Regions from separate parts of the Pseudovibrio sp. JE062 genome, predicted to be linked through region 1. Evidence: riboswitches for the same ligand, from Rfam matches in the RefSeq annotation. Region 1 holds a riboswitch; each other region holds the start of a gene.

What was found. A riboswitch is a leader RNA that binds a small molecule or an ion and turns the genes downstream of it on or off. The one in region 1 is predicted to bind thiamine pyrophosphate.
Region 2: it holds a riboswitch for thiamine pyrophosphate, as region 1 does, so the genes downstream of both, thiM (hydroxyethylthiazole kinase) here and PJE062_RS06055 (hydroxyethylthiazole kinase) in region 1, are expected to answer to the same signal.
Region 3: it holds a riboswitch for thiamine pyrophosphate, as region 1 does, so the genes downstream of both, thiB (thiamine ABC transporter substrate binding subunit) here and PJE062_RS06055 (hydroxyethylthiazole kinase) in region 1, are expected to answer to the same signal.

What each region holds. Positions count from the first base shown of each region.
Region 1 covers NZ_DS996806.1:367,557-373,166, forward strand. The annotation lists gene PJE062_RS06045 (xanthine dehydrogenase family protein molybdopterin-binding subunit) at 1-1,685, shown strand, start outside; gene PJE062_RS06050 (Lrp/AsnC ligand binding domain-containing protein) at 1,756-1,992, opposite strand; TPP riboswitch at 2,202-2,310, shown strand; gene PJE062_RS06055 (hydroxyethylthiazole kinase) at 2,350-3,105, shown strand; gene thiD (bifunctional hydroxymethylpyrimidine kinase/phosphomethylpyrimidine kinase) at 3,105-3,908, shown strand; gene PJE062_RS06065 (TRAP transporter substrate-binding protein) at 3,921-5,024, shown strand; gene PJE062_RS06070 (OmpP1/FadL family transporter) at 5,318-5,610, shown strand, end outside.
Region 2 covers NZ_DS996807.1:192,827-198,436, reverse strand. The annotation lists gene PJE062_RS08450 (endonuclease) at 1-393, shown strand, start outside; gene PJE062_RS08445 (phospholipase D-like domain-containing protein) at 484-1,569, shown strand; gene PJE062_RS08440 (tyrosine recombinase XerC) at 1,651-2,610, shown strand; TPP riboswitch at 2,670-2,770, shown strand; gene thiM (hydroxyethylthiazole kinase) at 2,846-3,658, shown strand; gene thiE (thiamine phosphate synthase) at 3,642-4,283, shown strand; gene PJE062_RS08425 (hypothetical protein) at 4,452-4,883, shown strand; gene lpdA (dihydrolipoyl dehydrogenase) at 5,039-5,610, opposite strand, start outside.
Region 3 covers NZ_DS996815.1:116,625-122,234, forward strand. The annotation lists gene PJE062_RS23110 (thiamine/thiamine pyrophosphate ABC transporter permease ThiP) at 1-1,502, opposite strand, end outside; gene thiB (thiamine ABC transporter substrate binding subunit) at 1,478-2,470, opposite strand; TPP riboswitch at 2,492-2,598, opposite strand; gene PJE062_RS23125 (efflux RND transporter periplasmic adaptor subunit) at 2,851-4,359, shown strand; gene PJE062_RS23130 (efflux RND transporter permease subunit) at 4,356-5,610, shown strand, end outside.

The DNA.
Region 1 (5,610 bases):
GGGCCTGTATTGGTGAGTTTGATGGCGACAGTGGACGTTACACACTGACCACCGGAACGCAGGGCGGTCATGCTATGCGTGATCTGATTGCCAAGAACATACTCAACGTCGACCCAAAAGATATCCGCGTTGTGACGCCGGATGTGGGCGGTGGTTTTGGAACCAAGATGTTCACCTATCTTGAGTATCCGCTATGTCTGATCGCCGCAAAACGTCTTGGTCGTCCGGTGAAATGGCTTCAGGAACGGACTGAGCATTTCATGTCTGATGCTCATGGGCGAGATAATGTATCCACGGCAGAGCTTGCGCTCGACGAGAACGGCAAGATGATCGGCCTCAAGGTGCATGTGCTTGCAAACATGGGGGCTTACCTACACGAGTTTGGTCCGGGTATTCCTCAGGTGGGTATCACGATGACCTCAGGCCTCTATGATATCCCCGCCACATGGGTGGAAGCGACTGGCGTTTATACCAATACAGTGCCGGTTGATGCCTTCCGTGGGGCAGGGCGTCCTGAGGCGCTTTATCTGATGGAACGGTTGGCTGATAAGGCTGCGCATGAGATGGGCATGGATCCAGCGGAGTTCCGCCGTAAGAGCTTTATCCCCGACGACGCCTTACCTTATACAACAGCGCTCGGACGCATGTATGATACTGGTTCCTTTGGTGCTCATCTGACCAAGGCGTTGGACGAGATCCATTACGGCACTTTTGCGGAGCGAGAAGCGGAGAGCAAGGCCAAGGGCCTATACCGCGGTATTGGCTTGTCGACCTATGTGGAGGCCTGTGCCTTTGCGGGTGGTGAAGAGGCCAAGCTTGAGCTGAACAAGAACGGCAGTGTGACATTGCTGATCGGGACGCAGAGCAACGGTCAGGGTCATGCGACAGCTTATGGTCAGGTGATTGCCGAGTATCTTGGTTTGCAGCTTGATCAGGTTGAGATGGTGCAGGGGGATACGGACCGTGTGGCGACCGGTGGTGGCACTGGTGGATCACGTTCGATCCCGATTGGATTGCCTTCTGTGAAGGCGGCCTCTGAGACACTGGTTAAAAAGATCAAGGAGATCGCCAGTGAAAAGCTGGAGGTTGGTGCTGCGGATCTGACGCTGGAAGCCGGGCAGGTGCGTGTGGTCGGAACTGACCAGCAGATCAGCCTTGCTGATGTTGCGGGATCACAGCCGGATACCTTGAGCGCTGCAGAAAAAGTCATGCAGGATGAGTGCACTTATCCGAATGGCACGCATGTGTGTGAAGTGGAGATTGATCCGGAAACCGGGAAGACGGACGTGGTCAATTATGTGATCGTGGACGACTTCGGGGTGACGGTGAACCCGATGCTTCTTGCTGGCCAGGTGCATGGTGGTACCGGGCAGGCGATCTCTCAGGCGCTATGTGAGAACACGGTTTATGATGAAACCGGACAGCTGCTGTCAGCATCCTTCATGGACTATCATGTTGCGCGTGCTGATGATTTGCCGAGTTTTGATTTCTCGACAAGCAACGTTCCTTCCACGACAAATGCGATGGGCATTAAAGGGGCTGGTGAGGCTGGTTCTATTGGCGCGGCGCCGGCGGTGATGAATGCTGTGCAGTATGCGCTGCGCAAGAATGCCGGGGTTGAGCATATAGATATGCCCGCGACGCCGGTTGCTGTTTGGAGTGCTATTCAGGATGCTCAGGGCTGAGCGAAGCTATTACCAGACATTGAAACGGGATTGTGCAGGCGGGCTGGTGTCCCGCCTGTTTTCGTAGGTATCAGAATGCTTTGAAGGTAATGATGGTTCTGGTGTCCTGGATGCCTTCGAAGACCTGTACCTTGTTGGCAACGAAGTGTCCGATGTCTTCATCGTCGTTGATGTAGAACTTGGCCAGCAGATCGAAATCCCCGGAAGTGGAGTAGATCTCGGAGGCGACTTCCGCGTCTGCGATGGCGTTGGCAACCTGATAGGTTTTTCCGAGCTGGCATTTGATCTGTACAAAGAACGGAATCATTAATCTGCTATCCTTCTGTCCCGTAAGCCTGTTTTGTCTTTCCGGGTGCGCTCAAAATTGAGTTTGCGTTGTTTTGTGAGCATTTTGCGTTGAAGCTGCGTTTTTTTGCAAGCTTTTGCGTTTTTTAAGCGAAATCTACCCCCAGTTGCCTATTGTCGCGGTCTCTCGTTTCCACTTGCAGTTCGCTTGTGGGTTTGCTAGCAAAAAATTCTAACCAATGGGGGTGCTCGGTAGTGACTGCCGGGCTGAGAGGCGGAAGGCCAACTCCTAGAACCTGATCCGGGTCGTGCCGGCGGAGGGAATTGGGATGAGTACCAAGGTAATCGTTCCCGCCGTAATCAATAGGGAGCGAAACAAATGTCCTACAAAGCTGAAGATCTCTGGCAAGTGTTTGAGAACCTGCGTGAGCGTGGTGTGCGGGTTCATTGCCTGACGAACTCTGTTGCGCAGAGCATTACCGCGAACATTATGTTGGCCTGTAACATTGTACCGTCCATGACAGCCGCTCATGATGAAATTCCTGCATTCGTTCAGGGTGTCGACGGGTTGCTGGTCAACCTTGGGACGCTAGATGGAAAGCGCAGGCATGGGATCCGGTTGGGGCTTGAGAATGCTGCGAAGAAATCTATCCCCGTGGTGCTGGACCCGGTTAAAGTGGATCGTACTGACATTCGCATGGAGTTTGCGAAGGACATTTTGCAGGACAACATCTCCATCCTGAAAGCAAATATGACTGAAAGCGCTGGGCTGAGTGGAGCGGTCCGTGAGGATACGCTGCTTGTACGCACCGGAAATGAAGATGCGGTGTTTGGCCGGGAGGCAACCTACACCATCGGCAACGGGCATGCCTATATGGACAAGGTGACTGGCATCGGCTGTGCATTGGGGGGAGTACTGGCGGGTTTTGCTGCTGTTGAGCCGGATCAGGAACTTGCCGTGGTTGCGGCGCTGGCTGTCTATGGTGTATGCGGCGAGATTGCCGCAGAGCAGGCAAATGGGCCGGGAAGCTTCACTCCAGCTTTCATCGATACCCTCTATGGCTTGAAGGCTGACCAATTCAACGAGCGCCTCAAGCTCGAAACAATGAATAATAAAGGTGGGGTATTGGCCTAATGAGTGCGATTGCAGTCACAATTGCGGGCTCGGATTCAGGCGGTGGTGCTGGCGTTCAGGCAGACCTGAAAGCCTTTTCGGCTCGCGGTGTTTATGGGGCCAGTGTGATCACTGCGCTGACGGCCCAAAACACCAAAGGTGTGACAGCCATTCATGATGTGCCGCCAGCATTCGTGGCGGACCAGATGGATGCTGTTTTCTCTGATCTGAAGGTGGATGCCGTGAAAATCGGCATGCTTTCACAGCCAGAGATTATCGATGTTATTGCCACAAAGCTGGCGGAATATGATGTTAAGCGCGTCATCCTTGACCCGGTGATGGTTGCAACTTCTGGTGATGTTTTGTTGCAAACCTCCGCTGTTTCGGTCCTGAAGCAAAAGCTGTTTCCTATGGCGGTGTTGATTACGCCGAATATGCAGGAAGCGGCCTTTTTGCTGGACCAGCCGGTGGCCGGATCCCGTGAAGATATGCACAGCCAAGCTTTGCTTCTGCTGGACATGGGCGCAAACGGGGTTCTGCTGAAAGGCGGACATGGATCTGATGATACATGTGATGACCTCTTCCTCTCCCGCGATGTGGAGAGGTGGTACACGGCGCCAAGGCATGAAACGCAGAACACACATGGGACTGGCTGTACCCTGTCTTCTGCGATTGCGGCGGAACTGGCCAAGGGGCTGGCGCTGCAAGACGCCATTGGCGAAGCGAAAGAATATATTAGTCAGGCGATTAAAGCTGCAGATACGCTTGACGTAGGCGAGGGACATGGGCCTGTGCACCATTTCCACGAATTCTGGTCTGAATAAAAGGCGGAGATAATGACCAAGAACAAAGATAATAATCTGACCCGCCGACAGGCGCTGGGGCTAACCGCTGGGGCGGTTGCTGGTGGCGCTGCACTTGCTGCACCTGCTCTGGCTCAGGATGCTGAACCGGTGATCGAATGGCGCATGGTGACCAGCTGGCCGAAGAACCTGCCAGGTCCAGGAATGTCTGCGCAACGCATTTGTGACCGCATCAACATTATGAGTAATGGTCGGATGCGTGTACGCCTGTTTGCTGCAGGTGAGCTGGTTCCGGCTTTTGAGGTGTTTGACGCTGTTTCAAGCGGCACTGCACAGATGGGCCATTCCGTTGCTTTGTACTGGGCTGGCAAGATGCCGGGCTCAGTGTTTTTTACAACCGTTCCTTTCGGTCTGCTGCCTCAGGAGCATACTGCCTGGGTGGATCAGATGGGTGGTCAGGAATTATGGGATGAGCTTTACGCGCCGTTTGGCGTGAAGCCGTTTATGGCCGGTAATGCTGGCCCAACCATGGCGGGCTGGTATCGTGAACCTGTTGAAACGCTGGATGACCTGAAAGGGCGCAAACTGCGCATGGTTGGTCTCGGTGGTGAGATCCTGCGCAAACTGGGCGTTACCCCGGTCAACATTCCAGCTGCAGAAATCTTCACCAGTTTGCAGACCCATGTGGTGGATGGCGTGGAGTTCCTCGGACCTTGGACTGACAGTGCGCTGGGCTTTCACAAACTGGTCAAATACTATTACGGTCCGGGCTTTAATAAGCCAAACGGTACTGGCGAAGCGATTGTGAATGCGGTTGCGCTGGAAGGTCTTTCTCCTGAGCTTCAGGCGGTGGTTGAAGAGGCTTGCCGTGTGGAAGCTGATCTGGCGCTTTCTGAGGCCAATGCACAGAATGCAGCGAGCCTGAAGGTGCTGCAGGAAGAGCATGGGGTAGAGGTGCGTGAGTTCCCTGAAGAGGTTCTTGCTGCCTTGAAGGAAACCAGCATTGAGGTGCTGGATATCTATACCCAGAAAGACAAAATGGCTCGTAAGATTTATGAGAGTTACATAGAAGCGCAGGGGCTTCTGGCCGGCTGGAGCGCCCTTTCGCTGGGCAAAAACATCGCTGCAAGAAGCTAACTGGCTCATCAAACCGTGTTTAAAAGACCCTCCACTCGGAGGGTCTTTTGTTATGTGGAGGTTTTGCCACAGAAAATGTTTCAGTTTACTTGCACGAAATACGCATAACTAAATGCATGGAGCATCTACTGTCATTGATGTTTTGTGAAGGTGGGCAGGTAAACCTTTAAAACTACCAGTGCAAGAATTTGATAATATTTGGAATTCTAGTTGTAAGAGCCGAATCAATAAGTAACTCGTAACTTGATCATGGCGCTGCTTGATTGTTTTCTTGAGAACAGAAAGTACCGTGCATGTCCAGATATCTGCCCATTACGATCGCCAGTCTCTCCACGCTGCTGATTGCCTCTGATGCCTTCGCCGGTGCCTTTGCTGTTCGTGAGCAATCTGCCTGGTTCCAGGGCCTCTCCTTTGCCGGAAATGCGACAGTCTCAAAAAGCCTTTCCAGTATGTACTGGAACCCAGCAACGATGACGGGACATGACGGCATTCAGGTTGAAACTTCCCAGACCGTTGTGTTTCCTCGTGCCACGATTGATCTGGAAACAGCCACTATTGATGCGATCCCAACACCAGTGACGGGGGT
Region 2 (5,610 bases), on a different contig from region 1:
GGTCGTCGATGCTGTTCCAAGGTGGATGAAGAGTTCAAACGCATGGAAGCCGACCTGCACAATCTGGTCCCAGCGGTTGGCGAGTTGAATGGTGATCGCTCCAACTTCCGCCTCGCTGTGATTGAAGGGGAAGATCGGACTTACGGCGCCTGTGATTTTGAGATTGACCGGGAACGAAAAGTTGCCGAGCCAATGGCTGAGACACGCGGGGATATCGCACGGATCTACCTCTACATGCAGGAGACCTATGGCATGCCGTTGACAGAGACAGAGGTGAAGATGTTCAACCAGTGGATGGCTGAGGATCCAGTCTCAGAAGAAGAGCAATTGCGAGATGCGCGTATTTTGGAAATTCAGGGCAACACCAACCCGCTTATCTCGGTAGGTTTCTAACCCGCCATCAATTTCACTTCCTACCGTCATAATTGTGTACCGACACATCATCTACCCTAGGGTAAGATGTTATGACGCTGGGAGGGTACAATGGCAGTTCAAACCGAGAATCTGAAATTCCTCGTTGGTCCGAAAACAGTCCTCGATCATTTGCCGGATAATCCGCTGGATGATCTGGAGGGCGAGATTATTGCGTTTATCGATGCTGCAGTGCGAAGTCTCGACATAGCAATTCAAGAAATAGACAATAAACGCATAACCAACGCAATAATTAACGCAAAACGGCGCGGCGTGCGGGTGCGAGTGGTATCCGAGGCGGATTATCTAAGCGTGGATGAGCCTGCGGATGACCCGCATACCAGTGACCCTCGTGTTGAGAACGAGGTGAACCGCCAGCTTCATGCGGCGCTACTGCGTTCCAAAGTGTGGGTACGGACGGATTTTAACCCACGGATATTCCATCAGAAATTCATCATTCGTGACGGCAATGCTGTTCTGACCGGCTCCACAAACTTCACGGAGACCGGCACGCATCGCAATCTGAACCATCTTCTTATCATCAAGGATGAGAAGGTCGCTGACATCTTTGAGCGGGAATTCAGGGAGATTAAACGCGGAAGATTTGGCCGCTACAGCGTGGATGAGAATGAGTCCGAAAACACACCGAAAGAGGTGGTGGTTGACGACATCCGCGTGAAAGTTTGCTTTGCGCCGGACCATGCGCCGGAGATGGAAGTCACGAAACAGATGACGAAAGCTAAGGAACGGGTGGACTTTGCGATCTTCACCTTCTCCAAAAGCTCCGGCATTGATGATGCCATGTTGCTGCTGATGGAAGCAGGAAGACAGGTGCGCGGTGCTCTTGACGCCCGGCAAGGCGGGCAGGATTGGGCCGCGACGCAGCCTCTTGCAGAAGCTGGCGCTGATCTGCACTTCGTTCGCGGATCGAGCCGGATTGGCAAGCTGCATCATAAGCTTATGGTGATTGACGATAGCATCATGATTGTTGGCAGTTTCAACTACACTGGCCCTGCGAACCGGTTTAATGACGAGAATATCGTTGTTCTGGGGGATTCCGTTGCCCCAACGGAGAACCAGAAACGGTTTGCGATGGCGGCACGGCAGGAGATTGACCGGATCATCAGCGACCACGGGGAACCAATCGTGATCGACTAAATCTGCTCAGCCATTTCGTAAAGGCGTGAATGTTTATCTTTTGGTAACCATTCAGCCAGATTTGGCGCTTACACTTGGCGAATGGCAAATTCCCTGGATAGCGGCGAAGACTTACTCATCATCTGCAAACCAGATGTTACCGCAGCGATTGAAGACTGGATTGATCATCTTGGCTCCGAACGGCGACTGGCTGAGCGGACACTGGAAGCGTATGAGCGCGACACGCGTCAGTTCCTGCGTTTCATGACCAGCTATGAGGGTGAGCCAGTTGCTCTGCGGCATCTGGAGTCGTTGAAACCAAAAGACTTTCGCGGCTTTCTGGCAACGCGTCGGAAAGACGGCGCGCAGACGCGGACGCTTGCTCGCGGTCTGGCTGGTATTCGCTCGTTCCTCTCGTTTCTGGAGGAGCGCGGCGAGGTGAATGCGGCCGGTGCTGCAGCGGTGCGTACGCCGAGACTTCCCCGCAGCTTACCCAAGCCTATCCCCGTTGAGGAGGCCAAAGCTATCGTCAGCAGCGATCTGGCTTTCGAGGATACTCCCTGGGTTGAAGCGCGCAATGCTGCGGTGTTTACTCTCCTGTACGGCTGCGGACTTCGCATCTCTGAAGCGTTGTCTCTGACACCGGCGACGGCACCGAAAGAAGGCGATAAGTCTTTGAAAGTGCGCGGTAAAGGTAATAAGGAACGGCTTGTTCCGGTTTTGCCTGTGGTCGTTGAAGCTATTGAAGCTTACAAAGATCAATGCCCCTATGACCTTTCAGCGAACTCGCCCCTCTTCCGCGGTGTTCGCGGTGGAGCGCTCAACGCTCGCATGATTCAGCTGGCCATGCAAAAAATCCGCAGTGCACTTGGGCTTCCGGATACGGCTACTCCCCATGCATTGCGCCATTCCTTTGCGACGCATTTGCTGTCTGAAGGCGGGGATTTGCGGAGCATTCAGGAGCTTTTGGGCCACGCAAGCCTTTCTACCACGCAGATTTATACGGAAGTGAACAGTGCACAGCTGTTGGATGCCTACGACAAAGCACATCCGCGCCGTTGATAGGTTGTCCCCCTCCTCCACATCGCCTTGATCTCCTCCGGCAGACCCCTTAGGTTCAGAGCTGTGAAACGGGGTGCCCGGCACTTGTGTCGTGGCTGAGATCATACTCGATGAACCTGATCTGGATAATTCCAGCGAAGGGAGCACTCACACCGTGTTGGGGGACAGTTTCTTCTGGCAATATGCCAAGGCCCTGACACCAGCTCTCTTTCGCACAACAAGACCGAGGATAAAAATGGGTCGTGTCGAAAGCGCTTGCGCAACTCTTTCCGCAATTCGTGAAAACAGTCCACTCGTCCATAACATGACGAACATCGTGGTGGCGAACACCACTGCCAACGCCCTGCTGGCGATTGGTGCTTCTCCTGCCATGGTAGATGGACCAGAGGAAGCCCCTGAACTTGCAAGTGTTGCAGGGGCATTAGTGGTCAACGTAGGCACCGTTACTCCTGCGCAAGCAGAGGCGATGAAGCTGGCAACAGCTGCAGCTCACAAGGCTGGTCGTCCATGGGTGCTGGACCCGGTGGCTGTCGGCGCCCTCACCTTCCGCACTAAACTTGCTGCTGAATTGCTGGAGAATAAGCCGAGCGTCATTCGCGGTAATGCCTCTGAAATCATGGCACTTGCCGGTCAGGGTGCAGGCGGAAAAGGCGTTGATAGCACGGATAGCTCTGAGACTGCTCTGGCTGGTGCGAAAGAGCTGGCGAAACAGACTGGTGCTGTGGTTGTTGTCTCTGGTCCGGTCGACTTCATCACTGACGGCACGCGCACTGCTGAAGTCGCCAACGGGGATAAGATGATGCCATACGTGACTGGCCTCGGCTGCACGGCAACGGCCCTCACTGGCGCAACGCTCGCAGTTTGCGATGATCCGTTTGATGCTGCAGTCGATGCAATGGTTTTCCTCGGTGTAACTGGTGAGATTGCTGCGAAAGATACCGCAGGACCAGCAAGTTTGCAGTTGGATATCATCAATGGTCTCTATCAGCTGAACGGTGATATCCTCAATGCAACAGCTCGGGTTGAGATGCATGAAGCCGTTGCTTGATCTTTCCGTATATCTAGTGCTGGGGCCGCAAGACTGCCCTGGCCAGGATCCCGTCAACATCGCAGTCGCAGCCGCTCAAAACGGTGCTACTGTGGTGCAACTGCGCGATAAAACTGGCAGCACCAAAGAGCAGATTGAGCTGGCAGAACGGCTGATGCAGGCGCTTAAACCGCTCAATGTGCCTTTGATCGTCAATGACCGTGTAGATGTTGCGCTGGCCGTTGATGCCGATGGTGTTCATGTTGGACAAGATGACATGAACGCCACTAAAGCGCGGGAATTGATCGGGGCAGATAAGCTGCTTGGACTGTCGGTGAGCACTCAGGATGAGCTGGACGCTGCGGACATTGCAGCCTGCGATTACCTCGGCATCGGCGCATGCTTTCCGACCAACAGCAAAGATGATGCAGCTGATGTGGGGATGCAGAACTTTGCTGGCTTAACTGCTCAATCACAGCTGCCTGTTGTTGGGATTGGCGGAATTTCTCTTGCCAATGCGGATCAAGTGATCAAAGCTGGGGCTGATGGTGTTGCTGTCATTTCAGCAATCTGTGGGGCACCCAGTGCTGCGGAAGCTACGCGCAAGCTTCAGGAAATCGTCAAAAGCGTAAAAGACCTAGGGTGATAGGATAAAACACGCATTTACTCCTCACAGAGCCCATCTACATTGATATATGAGAGAACTGAAGTTTGGTGCATTCATTGAGTTCATGCAAATCGCTCCAAGCTTTTGTTTTAAACGCATCACCAGTGTTTTCCTCTGAGGTGCGTTTCTGGCGGGGGGCCGTTCGTCATGAAGCTTAGTCAAACAACGTTCATGTGCACGCTGTTCAGCACATTCGCTTTCTTTGCCTCTGAAGGACAAGCCCAAACCGCCTGCGAAGTCCGCAAATCTGAGATGGCAGAGCTGGGCAACTGGGAGAACCCAAAGGCACGGCTGAAAGAGCTTTCTCAGATTGAGGTGGAAGGCGAATGCATTGATAACCAACTGGTGGTTCGCGCCCGTGCTTTTACAAGCTGTTCCCCCCGAGACTGCAAATGGGGCTGGGCTGCGGGGCAGTTGAGTTTCTCTGGTGTGTTGACGTTTCGGTTCGGTGGGTTCTTTAAGGCTCAGTATATTGAACTACGGCCAATGGGTCAGCGTATTCAGGCCTATGTGCGGACCGAGAACCATGATCCAACCATTCCCAACAAGACGCGCAGTTACATCCTGATCCGTCAGTAAAGCTGCCTGCTTTGCAGTAGGAGCGTTTGAGCTGCTTTACTTTTTTCCTTGCGTATCTTTTTCCGAAAACCGGTACCCACTTTTCGGAGATACACCAATAAAAAAAGCCGCCTCAGTTTCCTGAAGCGGCTTTCTCTTAATCTGATCAGCTCAGATTACATATGAATTGGCTTTGCAAATGTCGCCATAGCAGCTTCTTTCACTGCTTCGGACATTGTTGGGTGCGCATGACAGGTGCGACCCAGATCTTCTGAAGATCCGCCAAATTCCATCAGAACACATGCTTCGTGGATCATCTCGCCAGCACCGAAGCCAACGATGTGAACGCCGAGAACACGATCTGTTTCTGCGTCAGCCAGAACTTTCACGAAACCGTCGGTGTGCAGCATTGCTTTTGCACGACCGTTTGCAGAGAACGGGAACTTGCCAGACTTGTACTTGATGCCGTCTGCTTTCAGCTCTTCTTCGGTTTTACCAACGCTGGCAACCTCTGGAGAGGTGTAAACAACGCCTGGGATGACGTCATAGTTTACGTGACCAGCCTGGCCGGAGAGCATCTCAGCAACTGCAACGCCTTCGTCTTCAGCTTTGTGAGCAAGCATTGGGCCTGCAATCACATCACCGATCGCATAGATGCCATCAACGTTGGTTTTGTAGTGGTTGTCTGTCTTCACGCGGCCGCGCTCGTCCAGCTCAACGCCTGCTTCAGCAAGGCCGAGGCCTTCAG
Region 3 (5,610 bases), on a different contig from region 1:
AAAGACATGGAAAGCACCAGCAACAACAGTGCGCCACCTGCCGCCGCTCCCATCTTGTAAGCACCCATGAGGCGATAGATCTGCAAAGGCAGTGTTGCAATCTCAGGATCAGCAAAAAGAGCAATCACACCCAGATCGCCCATGGAAAGCGCAGCAGCGAGGCCTGCAGCAAAGCCAATCTGAGGCCTCATGCGCGGAATGAAGACATGCGTGAAGAACACCCAGCCTTCCATGTTCAAAGACAGTGCCAGACGTCCATGACGGGAAACAGTATCCTTTGCAGCTGGAACCAGAATGCGCAGGGCGAACGGCAGGGCCATGGCTGCGTTAACCAGCGCAGTGACAGGTAACGCGAGATCTGTTGGGTTTGCCCAGGGGCGGATGATGATGAACAGCCCTGTGCCGATCACCAATGGAGAAGCAGCAAGGCCAAGGATGCCCGCAAGTTCTACAGGGCTGTGCCTTCTAACAGCAATGGCTGCAGCCATCGGCAACGCAAGCAACAACAGAATGATTGTGCTGGCTGAAGCAACGCCTACCGAGATCAATGCGGATTTGATCACTATGAACGGCAGAGAAAAAAGACCTGCGACACCAGAAAGCGCAACAGCGCTGAGTGGCAGAAGCAGGAAGACAGCGGCGAGTATGATCCAGAAACTATCGATGATAGGCGCACCACCATCCCAGCGCTGGATGGCTCTGTCTAATCCCGCACCAAAGCCTTCACCTTGGGAAAGCTTCAGAGCTGCAAAGGCTGCTGCGGCTGTCAGCGCCAATTGCAGGGCAGAGAGAAGTGCTGCACGTCCAAGGTCAAAATCATAGGTAAAGGCCTGATAAATCGCCAATTCAATCGTCGTAGCGCGGGGACCTCCACCAAGGGTGAGTGCAACGGCAAAACTAGTGAGACAAATAGCAAAAATCACGGCAAGTGCGCCGGGAAGAATGCGCTTGAGCATGGGAAGCTCGATCAGGCAGAACAAAGACCAGCCGTCACACCCCAACTGAGCCGCAAGGCGAAAACGCTCCGATGGCACCTCTTGCCATCCCTGCAATATGAGGCGCGTTGCCAATGGCAGGTTGAAGAACACATGAGCCAGCACAACACCGTGCAGGCCATAGATACGGATGGGAGATGCACCGAAATAAACCAGTACTTCTGATATCCAACCGGAACGTCCAAACACCTGTAACAGGCCAAGAATGGCGACAATAACCGGAAGGATAAACGGGGCGCCAAGCAAGGCGATCAACAGGCTGCGGCCCTTAAACCGGCGGCGTGCCAGCGCGCGTGCAACAGGCACCGCCAACCCTACGCTGATCACGGCTGAAAGCACGGCTTGTGTGAGCGTAAACTTAAGTGCCGCCCAGTCTGACAAAGAAAAACCATGCCCGGCTTCGGCACGCAGCGCAACAGCAGCCAGCGTGCCAAGAATGAGTGCCGCGACGAGCAATGCCGCGGCAACTCCGGGAAGCGAGCTTACTGGCTGAGCGCTTCGAGCCATTCCGGCAGAGCCTCACGTCGTGCAGCAACTGCATCTTTAGGTGCAAGCAGCAAAGCCTTTTCAGGTGTTTGCAAGGTTTCGAAACCTGCTGGAAGACCGCTTGCAGGTGTAACTGCCGGGTACATCCAGTTGGTTGTTGGAATGATGCTCTGGAAAGCGTCAGAAACCATGAAGTTCAGGAACTTGTCTGCCAGCTCCGGCTGATCGGTACCTGCAAGTTTCGCTGCCACTTCCACCTGCATGTAATGGCCTTCATCAAATGCAGCGGTGGTTTTGCTGTCATCTTCTTCGGCAATCAGATGATAAGCCGGAGACGTGGTGTAGCTGAGCACCATGTCCGCTTCCCCATCAAGGAAGAGACCATAGGCTTCAGACCAGCCTTTGGTAACAGTCACGATATTGTCGGAAAGCCCTGCCCAGATATCTGCAGCTTCGTCACCATAAGCAGATTTCACCCAAAGCAGCAAGCCAAGGCCCGGAGTGGAGGAGCGTGGATCCTGAATGAGGATTTTGGTGTCGCTCTCAGCCAACTCACGGAAATTGGAAGGAACCGTTGCGCCCTTCTTATGCACAAAAGCGAAATAGCCCCAGTCGTAAGGCACAAAGGTCTCATCTGCCCAGTCCACCGGCAGAGTGTACTTCGCTTCAACGGCATGCGGTGCAAACAGACCGGTCTTTTTGGCTGTCTCAATCAGATTGGTATCCAGCCCCAGAACAACATCTGCATCGGTGTTGTTGCCTTCAAGACGAAGGCGGGAAAGCAGCGCTGCGCCATCTTCAACACCAACTAGGTTCAGATCACATTCGCAGATCGCTTCAAATGCTTCTTCCACTTTAGGGCCTGGGCCCCAGTCGGAAACGAAGCTGTCATAGGTGTAAACGGTGAGTTCTGGTTTTTCGGCAGCCATTGCCGATGTTGCAGTGAGTAATCCCGCAGCAATTAACAGATGTTTCAAGTCATCCTCCATTGCGGCGAGAGGGCAAGGATGGATGAAACCGGTACCCTTCCCTCCGCCGGTTCTAGCCGGTTCAGGTTCAACGGGTTCGCCAATCTGGCATCTCAGCACGACAAAAGCGCGCACCCCGAGGTCAAGCGGTTCTTAACTGGAAAAGAAGAGCAGCGCAACTGTAAGCAGCAAGTTGAAGAGCTAACAAAATTGAGATTAACAAGAACACTTGACCTTCCAGTAACTGGAACGATTATCATGTTCGGCTCTAAGCTGTTTTGTGCTGCGTTATGTCAGCAAAAAGCGGCGTAATGGTGAGGGCTTGGAGTGGTGTTGGTGTTTTCGGATGCTGGCGGGTTGCTTCAGGTTGGACCCGTGATTGGTAGAGCAGGACAGGACCGATGCGTAGTAAGTACGCTGTTGTGGTTGGGTTTGCGGTTGTTGCGAGTGTCTCGGCTGGGCTTGGAATTTTTCTTGGCAGTTCAGTAGATTGGACTTCGGGAAGTTCTGGTGGCACTGACAAAGAGATACTGTATTGGGTTGCGCCTATGGATCCGAACTTCCGGCGCGATGAACCCGGTAAGTCTCCCATGGGTATGGATCTCATCCCTGTTTATGCTGGCGAGGAAACGCAGCCAAATGGGACTGGTGTGACGCTTTCACCGAGTGTCATCAATACGATTGGTGTCCGTACAGCGATTGCCAGTGTGGAGCCGATTTCTCAGAAAATCGAAAGCGTTGGCTTTGTTGGCTATGATGAGCACCGTTCCAGTCAGGTTCATCTGCGGACCGAAGGATGGATCCAGAAACTCAACATTCGCGCGGTCGGTGATCCCGTTGAAAAGGGAGACCTGCTTTTTACTGTCTACGCACCGGAAGTGACGGTTGCCAGTGCTGATCTGATCAGAGCGGTGCGAGGAGGTGATAGAGCCGCTGAGCAAAACATCCGTATCCAGCTTCAGAACTACGGTATCGATACCGCTCAGATTGATCAGATGGCCCGGGCTAGCAAGCCTGCGGATGTCTTCAAGGTTTTTGCGCCGCAATCGGGTGTGGTGACCACACTGGAAGCAGCGGATGGCATGTACCTACAGCCAGATTCCATTGCCTTGACGCTTGCAGACCTGTCTTCTGTCTGGCTGATGGTGGATGTGTTTGAGCAGGATATTGCCCGGTTAAGCCCGAACAGCGAAGTGCTGGCCAGCTTTGAGCATTTGCCCGGAAAAGTGCTGGATGGACGGATTGACTACATCTATCCGGAGCTGGACTCTGTCACCCGTACACTGCCTGTTCGGCTGCATTTCGATAACTCCAAGGGCTTCTTACGTCCCAACATGTTTGGCCGCGTCACGATCATTCCTTCTGAAACGCGAAATGCAATCACCATTCCCACCAGCGCATTGATCCGCACAGGTATGTCTGAACGGGTAATCCTGCAAACGGAGGAAGGCACCTTTCAGCCCCGTATCGTGACCCCCGGTTTGACCGGTAGTTTTGGTGAAGGCAGCCGGACAGAGATCCTGCAAGGTCTGCAGGCTGGCGATGAAGTTGTTACTTCAGCGCAGTTCCTGATCGACAGTGAAAGCTCACTTTCTGCGGGAATGGAACGGATGTCACCGGCGCAAGGTGCTCCCATCTGGTCTGAAGGGACAGTGACCCGCGTTGATCCGGAGGCCAACGCTATCACCATCCGTCACGCGGTGATCAAAGAGCTGGACTGGCCAGAGATGGAAACCACTTTTGCGGTTCGTGGCAATCTGGACGAGTTTGATGTGTCTGCGAGTAAACAAGTTGAGTTTGCTATCACGCGAGACTCAGACAAACGCTTCAGCCTTGTCGAGATGCACGAGAGTGGAGAAAAGCTCTCCAAATCAGCACCAGCTGAACCGGTGGGGGCCGATGACAAATGATTGGCTCCATAATCCGCGCTTCCATCAAGAACCGTGTGATCGTTCTGATGGCAGCAGTGATGCTGACACTTGGTGGCATCTGGGCACTGAAGGAAACACCCGTTGATGCGATTCCGGACCTTTCCGATGTTCAGGTGATCATCAAGACCCCTTATGACGGTCAGGCTCCTCAGGTTATTGAAGATCAAGTAACCTATCCAATCGCTACAGCCATGTTGTCTGTGCCGGATGTGATCGATGTGCGCGGGTTTTCGTTTTATGGCGATTCCTACGTTTACGTAGTGTTCAAAGACAGCACTGATCTTTACTGGGCGCGCAGCCGGGTGCTGGAGTATCTGGCTCAGGTGGGCGCCAAACTGCCGGATGGAGTAACGCCTGAACTTGGACCGGATGCGACGGGTGTGGGCTGGATCTATCAGTATGCGTTGATCGACCGAACCGGTAATCATGATCTAGCGCAGCTCCGCTCCTTGCAGGATTGGTGGCTGAAGTTTGAGCTTCAAACCGTGAGCGGTGTCTCTGAAGTGGCAACCATTGGCGGCATGGTCAAGCAGTATCAGGTTGTTGTTGATCCCAATAAACTGCGTGCCTATGGCGTGACACTGCCGGAGCTGATGAGCACGATTGAGAACGCAAACCGTGAGACCAGCGGTAGCGTTATCGAGATGGCAGAGGCGGAGTATATGGTCCGCGCCACTGGTTACATCCAGTCCATTGAAGACCTGAAGGAAATTCCGATCAAAGTGAATGAACGGGGCGCGGCTCTTACGCTTGAGGATGTGGCCGAAATTCGCCTTGGTCCGCAAATGCGTCGAGGCGTGGCAGACCTGAATGGTGAGGGTGACTCCGTTGGTGCCGTCGTGATTATGCGCTGGGGCGAGAATCCGCTGCGCACCATTGAGGGTGTGACGGCAAAGCTGAATGAGCTGAAGCCCAACTTGCCGGAAGGTGTTGAGATCGTCACCACTTATGATCGCTCCGGTGTGATTGAACGGGCCATTGATAACCTGACCCAAAAGCTTACCGAAGAGTTCCTGGTGGTGGTTCTGGTCTGTGCGATCTTCCTGCTGCATCTCAGATCGTCATTGGTGATCCTGATCTCATTACCACTGGGCATCCTGACAGCATTGCTCGTGATGCGATTGCAGGGTGTGAATGCAAACATCATGTCTCTAGGCGGGATCGCCATTGCGATTGGGGCCATGGTGGATGCGGCGATTGTGATGATCGAAGCGATGCACCGGCGACTTG